2 regions of the Pseudoalteromonas sp. S1650 genome follow, and region 2 is predicted to be linked to the other one. Evidence: predicted binding sites of a transcription regulator. Region 2 holds the regulator's gene; the other holds the start of a gene.
What was found. Region 2 encodes NrdR, which represses ribonucleotide reductase genes. Its sites were predicted from a motif close to AAACACNANATNTNGTGTTT; they were not measured.
Positions count from the first base shown of each region.

Region 1: nrdA (class 1a ribonucleoside-diphosphate reductase subunit alpha) is a predicted target of NrdR. The motif match lies at 1,266-1,285, and genes of this name have one in related genera.

Region 1 covers NZ_PNDF01000031.1:59,627-63,055, reverse strand. The annotation lists gene ubiG (bifunctional 2-polyprenyl-6-hydroxyphenol methylase/3-demethylubiquinol 3-O-methyltransferase UbiG) at 1-322, shown strand, start outside; gene CWB80_RS11385 (HAD family hydrolase) at 322-996, shown strand; gene nrdA (class 1a ribonucleoside-diphosphate reductase subunit alpha) at 1,389-3,429, shown strand, end outside.
Region 2 covers NZ_PNDF01000013.1:20,301-23,729, reverse strand. The annotation lists gene CWB80_RS03635 (hypothetical protein) at 1-119, opposite strand, end outside; gene glyA (serine hydroxymethyltransferase) at 411-1,667, shown strand; gene nrdR (transcriptional regulator NrdR) at 1,776-2,225, shown strand; gene ribD (bifunctional diaminohydroxyphosphoribosylaminopyrimidine deaminase/5-amino-6-(5-phosphoribosylamino)uracil reductase RibD) at 2,228-3,367, shown strand; gene CWB80_RS03615 (riboflavin synthase) at 3,372-3,429, shown strand, end outside.

The DNA.
Region 1 (3,429 bases), on a different contig from region 2:
TCCAGACCCTGCCTCTATTATTCGTGCTGTAGCAGAACTTGCTAAACCGGGCGCTGATGTATTCTTTTCAACATTAAATAAAACACCAAAAGCCTACTTGTTTGCTATTGTCGGTGCTGAAAAGCTTTTAAAAATGGTGCCTGAAGGTACGCATGACCATAAAAAGTTTATCAAACCTGCGCAGCTTATTGCATGGGCAGAAGAAGCAGGATTAAAAGTACGCGCCAGTACCGGCCTTCACTATAACCCGTTTTCTAAGCAGTACAGCTTAAATGATGATGTAAGTGTTAATTACATCCTGCACTTTGAGAAACTAGCCTAATGAGTGGTGTGCAAACACCCTCTATCGATTTTGATGCGTTTATCTTTGATTTAGATGGCACACTACTCGATACCGCGGATGACTTAGGTGGTGCATTAAACCGCGTGTTAGCAGACGCCAATGTGGCGCCTGTTGCTGAGCATGTTTATCGCCCTGCTGCGTCTAACGGTGCAAATGCATTATTAGAAGTAGGGTTTGGGGATAAATGGCCCGGACTTGAACAACTCGCCTTGCGCCAACAGCTTCTTGACTATTACGCCGAGGATATTGCTGTGCACAGTAAATGCTTCAACGGCATCGAACAGCTTTTAATTGCACTTGAGCAAAACAATATTAAGTGGGGCATTATGACTAATAAGCCCGGCTTTTTAACTGAGCCCTTAGTGCAAGCTATTCCCTCTTTGCGTGATGCAAAGGCAGTTGTGAGTGGCGATACATTAGCTGTGTCAAAACCATCACCGGATCCACTATTACACACTGCTGAGATCTTAGATGTTGATCCGAGCCGTTGTTTATATATCGGTGATGCTGAACGTGATATTCAAGCAGCAAAAGCAGCCAACATGTATAGCGCAACAGCGTTATGGGGTTACATACCGAGTGTAGACGCTGCACTTGGCTGGCAAGCGGATTTCAATTGGCAAACACCAATTGACGGTTTTAACCATATATAGTGCCATTTAAAAACTGAAACACCATATATTGTGATTTGATTTACTTTTGAGCATTCATTGATGATAAAAAAATCAGTCAAAATTTATTTTTCAAAACGGTAAATTTTCTGGATCTTTTGTTGATTTCTACAAATTTCGTCGTCTATGAATGTTCAAAGGTTAATGGTTACTAACACAATGCGCTTATCCAATAGTTATCCACAAATTGGGGCAATTCTATCCCTTGCAAAACAACTCAGACCACACTATCTTGTGATCTGCAATTTAAACAACACCAGATATTGTGGCTAAATGTTATTCAATTAGTTTATCTTGGTGTTGAATAATAATAATTACATTAAAGAATACCTTTGTCTTACAACTAAAATTTCCCAAGGAATACAGGCAAAACTATGAACCAACAGCTATCTGTAAGCAAACGTGACGGCCGTAAAGAGTCACTTGATCTAGATAAGATCCATCGCGTGATCGCTTGGGCCGCAGAAGGTCTAGAGAATGTGTCTGTCTCACAAGTTGAATTAAAATCACACATTCAATTTTATGACGGCATTCGTACCGATGACATTCATGAAACAATCATCAAAGCAGCAGCTGATCAGATCTCTAAAGATACGCCTGATTACCAATACCTCGCTGCTCGCTTAGCTGTATTCCATTTACGTAAAAAAGCATATGGTCAATTTGAGCCACCACGCTTATACGATCACATCACCAAATTAGTTGAAGACAAGCGTTATGATCAACACCTACTTGTTGATTATACCGAACAAGAAATTGACGAGTTAGATGCTTACATTGATCACAACCGTGACTTAAACTTCAGCTACGCTGCTGTTAAGCAACTTGAAGGTAAGTATTTAGTTCAAAACCGTGTAACTGGTGAAATCTACGAAAGTGCACAGTTTTTATATATCTTAGTGGCTGCAAGCTTATTCTCTGATTATCCAAAAGAGACACGCCTTGATTACATCAAGCGTTTTTATGATGCAGTATCTACATTCAAAATTTCATTACCGACACCTATCATGGCAGGTGTACGTACCCCTACACGTCAGTTCAGCTCATGTGTACTTATTGAATGTGGTGATAGCCTAGATTCTATTAATGCAACATCGTCTGCGATTGTTAAATATGTTTCGCAACGTGCAGGTATTGGTATTAATGCCGGTCGCATCCGTGCTCTTGGTAGTCCTATTCGTAACGGCGAAGCGTACCACACAGGTTGTATTCCGTTTTATAAGCACTTCCAAACAGCAGTTAAGAGCTGTTCACAAGGTGGTGTTCGTGGCGGCGCAGCAACGCTGTTCTACCCACTTTGGCACTTAGAAGTTGAAAACCTACTTGTTCTTAAGAACAACCGTGGTGTTGATGATAACCGTGTTCGTCACCTTGACTACGGTGTGCAGTTCAACAAATTAATGTATAGCCGTTTAATCAAAGACGATTACATCACATTATTTAGCCCATCAGATGTACCGGGTCTATACGATGCGTTCTTTGAAGATCAAGCGAAGTTTGATGAGCTATACATCAAATACGAGCAAGACGAGTCAATTCGTAAAAAACGTATTAAGGCGATTGAGTTATTCTCAATGTTTGCACAAGAGCGTGCCAGCACAGGTCGTATCTACTTACAAAACGTTGACCACTGTAATACGCACAGCCCGTTCATCTCGACTGTGGCACCAATTCGTCAATCTAACTTATGTTTAGAAATTGCACTACCAACTAAGCCACTTAGCAATGTAATGGATGAAGAAGGTGAAATTGCACTTTGTACGCTGTCGGCGTTTAACTTAGGTGCAATTGAATCACTTGATGAATTAGAAGAGCTTGCTGAACTTGCAGTACGTGCCCTTGATAACTTACTTGATTTCCAAGACTACCCTGTTCCTGCGGCTAAAAACGCGACTATGGGTCGTCGTACGCTAGGTATTGGTGTTATTAACTACGCATACTACTTAGCAAAAAATGGTAAGCGCTACTCAGATGGCAGCGCAAATGCCCTAACTCACAAAACATTTGAAGCAATTCAATATTACCTAATGAAAGCATCAAATGAGTTAGCGAAAGAACGTGGTGCGTGTCCTAAATTTAACGAGACAACCTATTCTCAAGGCATTATGCCAACAGATACTTACAAACGTGACCTAGATCAGTTCTGTGATGAGCCTCTTCACTTAGATTGGGATTCATTACGCGAGAGCATTAAAGAGCACGGTATGCGTAACTCAACGCTATCTGCCCTTATGCCTTCAGAGACATCATCGCAAATCTCTAACGCGACAAATGGTATCGAGCCACCACGTGGTCATATCAGTGTTAAAGCAAGTAAAGATGGTATCTTAAAGCAAGTAGTGCCAGATTATGAAAATCTGAAAGATAACTACGAGCTACTGTGGGATATTCCTTCAAACGATGGTTACCTACAAC
Region 2 (3,429 bases):
AATAAAAATAAGATGACACCGATTAATGTGGGCACATAATCATTGGCTAATGTGATACAACTGATGCCGAGAAAAAAGTATCCGTAGGGGACTAATTCGTATATTGGTTTAGCTAACATGAACTTATACCATCCTTGATATTGACCAGTCCTATAAGCTTAGTTTGTCCCTATAAAAACGCAATGTAACAGCGCGATTATTTGTTGAAATAACATTTTAAAAAGCTATGGAATATTTTAAATTCATAAATTTTTGTTATGTATCAATAAAAAAATATCATTATTAAAACACTGTGAAATAAATTCAATCCCTGTTTAAATATGTTCACCTTTACAAGATAGGCAAAAGTGCGTTTTAAGCGTACAATACAGCCTTCAAAAAACACCATACACGTTGCCTTAGGAGACCCCATGTTAGAACGTAGCATGAATATTTCGGATTTCGATCCAGAGTTATTTGCAGCCATCACTAAAGAGACTGCTCGTCAAGAAGAGCACATCGAACTGATCGCGTCTGAAAACTACTGTAGCCCACGCGTACTTGAAGCGCAGGGTTCTCAGCTTACCAACAAATATGCTGAAGGTTACCCAGGCAAACGTTACTATGGCGGTTGTGAGCATGTTGACGTTGTTGAGCAACTAGCTATTGACCGTGCAAACGAGTTATTCGGCACTGATTACGCTAACGTTCAACCACATGCGGGTTCACAAGCAAACGCAGCTGTTTTCCAAGCACTTCTTCAGCCACACGATACAGTACTAGGTATGAGCTTAGCTCATGGTGGTCACTTAACTCACGGTTCACACGTTAACTTTTCTGGTAAAACGTACAATGCAATTCAATACGGCCTAAATGAAGAAACAGGCGAAATTGATTACGCTCAAGTTGAAGCACTTGCATTAGAGCATAAGCCAAAAATGATCATCGCTGGTTTCTCAGCATATTCAGGCGTTGTTGACTGGGCTAAATTCCGTGAAATCGCTGATAAAGTAGGTGCGTACTTATTCGTAGATATGGCTCACGTTGCTGGTCTTATCGCGGCTGGTGTATACCCAAGCCCAATCCCTCACGCACACGTTGTTACAACAACAACTCACAAAACATTAGCGGGTCCTCGTGGCGGTCTAATCGTTTCTGCATGTGGTGATGAAGAGATCTACAAAAAGCTAAACAGCGCTGTATTCCCTGGCGGTCAAGGTGGTCCTTTATGCCACATCATCGCTGCTAAAGCGGTTGCTTTCAAAGAAGCATTACAACCAGAATTCAAAGCGTACCAAGCACAAGTTGTTAAGAACGCACAAGCGATGGTTGAAGTACTACAAGAGCGTGGCTACAAAGTTGTTTCTGGTAAAACAGACAACCACTTATTCCTTCTTGACCTAATCGATAAAGATATCACAGGTAAAGATGCTGACGCTGCACTAGGTAATGCAAACATCACAGTTAACAAAAACTCAGTACCAAACGACCCACGTTCACCGTTCGTAACGTCTGGTCTTCGTATTGGTTCTCCGGCTATTACTCGCCGTGGTTTCAAAGAAGCTGAGTCAAAAGAGCTTGCTGGCTGGATCTGTGACGTACTAGACAACATCAACGATGAGTCTGTACAAGCAGAAGTAAAAGAGAAAGTTAAAGCTATCTGTAAAAAATTACCAGTTTACGCTTAATTACTGGTTAAACCGTAATTAAGATAACAATAGCGTTGTTTTTTGCTATTATAAAGGCCGCTTATAAAGCGGCCTTTTTTTGTTTTTTATAAACGGAAGTTGAACCTTATGCATTGCCCTTTTTGCACAGCAAAAGATACCAAAGTAATTGATTCTCGACTTGTTGGCGGTGGTCATCAAGTGAGACGTCGACGTGAATGTAACGAATGCCATGAGCGCTTTACCACCTTTGAAGGCGCTGAACTTGTGATGCCAAGAGTCATCAAGCAAGATGGTAGCCGCGAACCATTCAATGAAGACAAGTTACTGAATGGCTTGCATCGCGCTTTAGAAAAACGCCCAGTCAGCACTGAGCAGGTCGACGAAGTCGTTAACATCATTAAATCTCAACTTCGTGCCACGGGTGAACGTGAAATCTCTAGCCATTTGATTGGTGAGTGCATCATGGAATCTCTGAAGAAACTCGACAAAGTGGCCTACGTACGCTTTGCTTCGGTTTATCGTTCATTTGAAGATATTCGCGAGTTTGGCGAAGAAATCGCTCGTTTAGGTGATTAATCATGTCATTTACAGAGCTTGATACGGCTTATATGGCGCGTGCCATTGAGCTTGCTAAACACGGCCGTTTTACTACGACGCCAAATCCTAATGTTGGCTGTGTACTGGTTAAAAATGGCGAAATAGTCGGTGAAGGCTTTCATCAAATCGCAGGGCAGGGCCATGCTGAAGTCAATGCATTAGCCGTGGCTGGCGACAACGCAAAAGGCGCCACTGCCTATGTCACTTTAGAGCCTTGTAGTCATTATGGGCGTACTCCGCCTTGTGCCGAAGGTTTAAAAGCCGCGGGTGTTAGCAAGGTGATTGCTGCTATGGTTGACCCAAACCCCGCGGTGAGTGGTCGTGGCCTACAGATTTTAGCCGATGCTGGCATTGAGGTGGCATCTGGTTTACTTGAGCAACAAGCGCGTGATTTAAACAAAGGCTTTTTAAAGCGTATGGAAACTGGATTGCCATATGTAACTTGTAAAATGGCGTGCAGTTTAGATGGTAAAACCGCACTCAATAATGGCCAAAGTAAATGGATAACCAGTTCTAAAGCGCGCCAAGATGTGCAAGCATTTCGTGCGCAAAGCTGTGCTATCTTAACCGGTGCAGACACCGTTATTACCGATAATGCCAAACTTAATGTCCGTGTTGATGAGTTGCCATTTAGCATGCCGACCTCGTTGCCTTTACGCCAGCCTACCCGAATCATTATTGACTCACAAAATAGGTTAACGCCTGAGCTTGCGTTATTCAGCATCGAGAGCCCGGTGATAATTTTTACCACGTCGCTTGATAATCAAACTAAGTGGCCTCACTTTGTTAAACACGAAGTAGTGCCAGCAGTTAATAATAAAGTTGATTTATCAGCACTTTTAAAGCGTCTTGCTGAACTACAATTTAATCACGTTTGGCTCGAAGCAGGTGCGACCCTGGCTGGCGTGTTTGCTGAGCAAGATTTAATTGACGAATACATTGTTTATATTGCCCCTAAGTTAATAGGTGATATGGGCAAAAGCTTACTAAACTTTGCAGAAGTCACCATGATGAGTGATATCACTGAGCTGACCTTTACTGATACAGTGATGATTGGTGATGACATCCGCCTAACAGCGGTAAAAGCAAAGCAAGCCACACACATTGAAAATAAAGAGTAGCACTATGTTTACTGGAATTATTGAAGCAACAGGTAAAATTGTTGAACTAACACAAAAGCAAG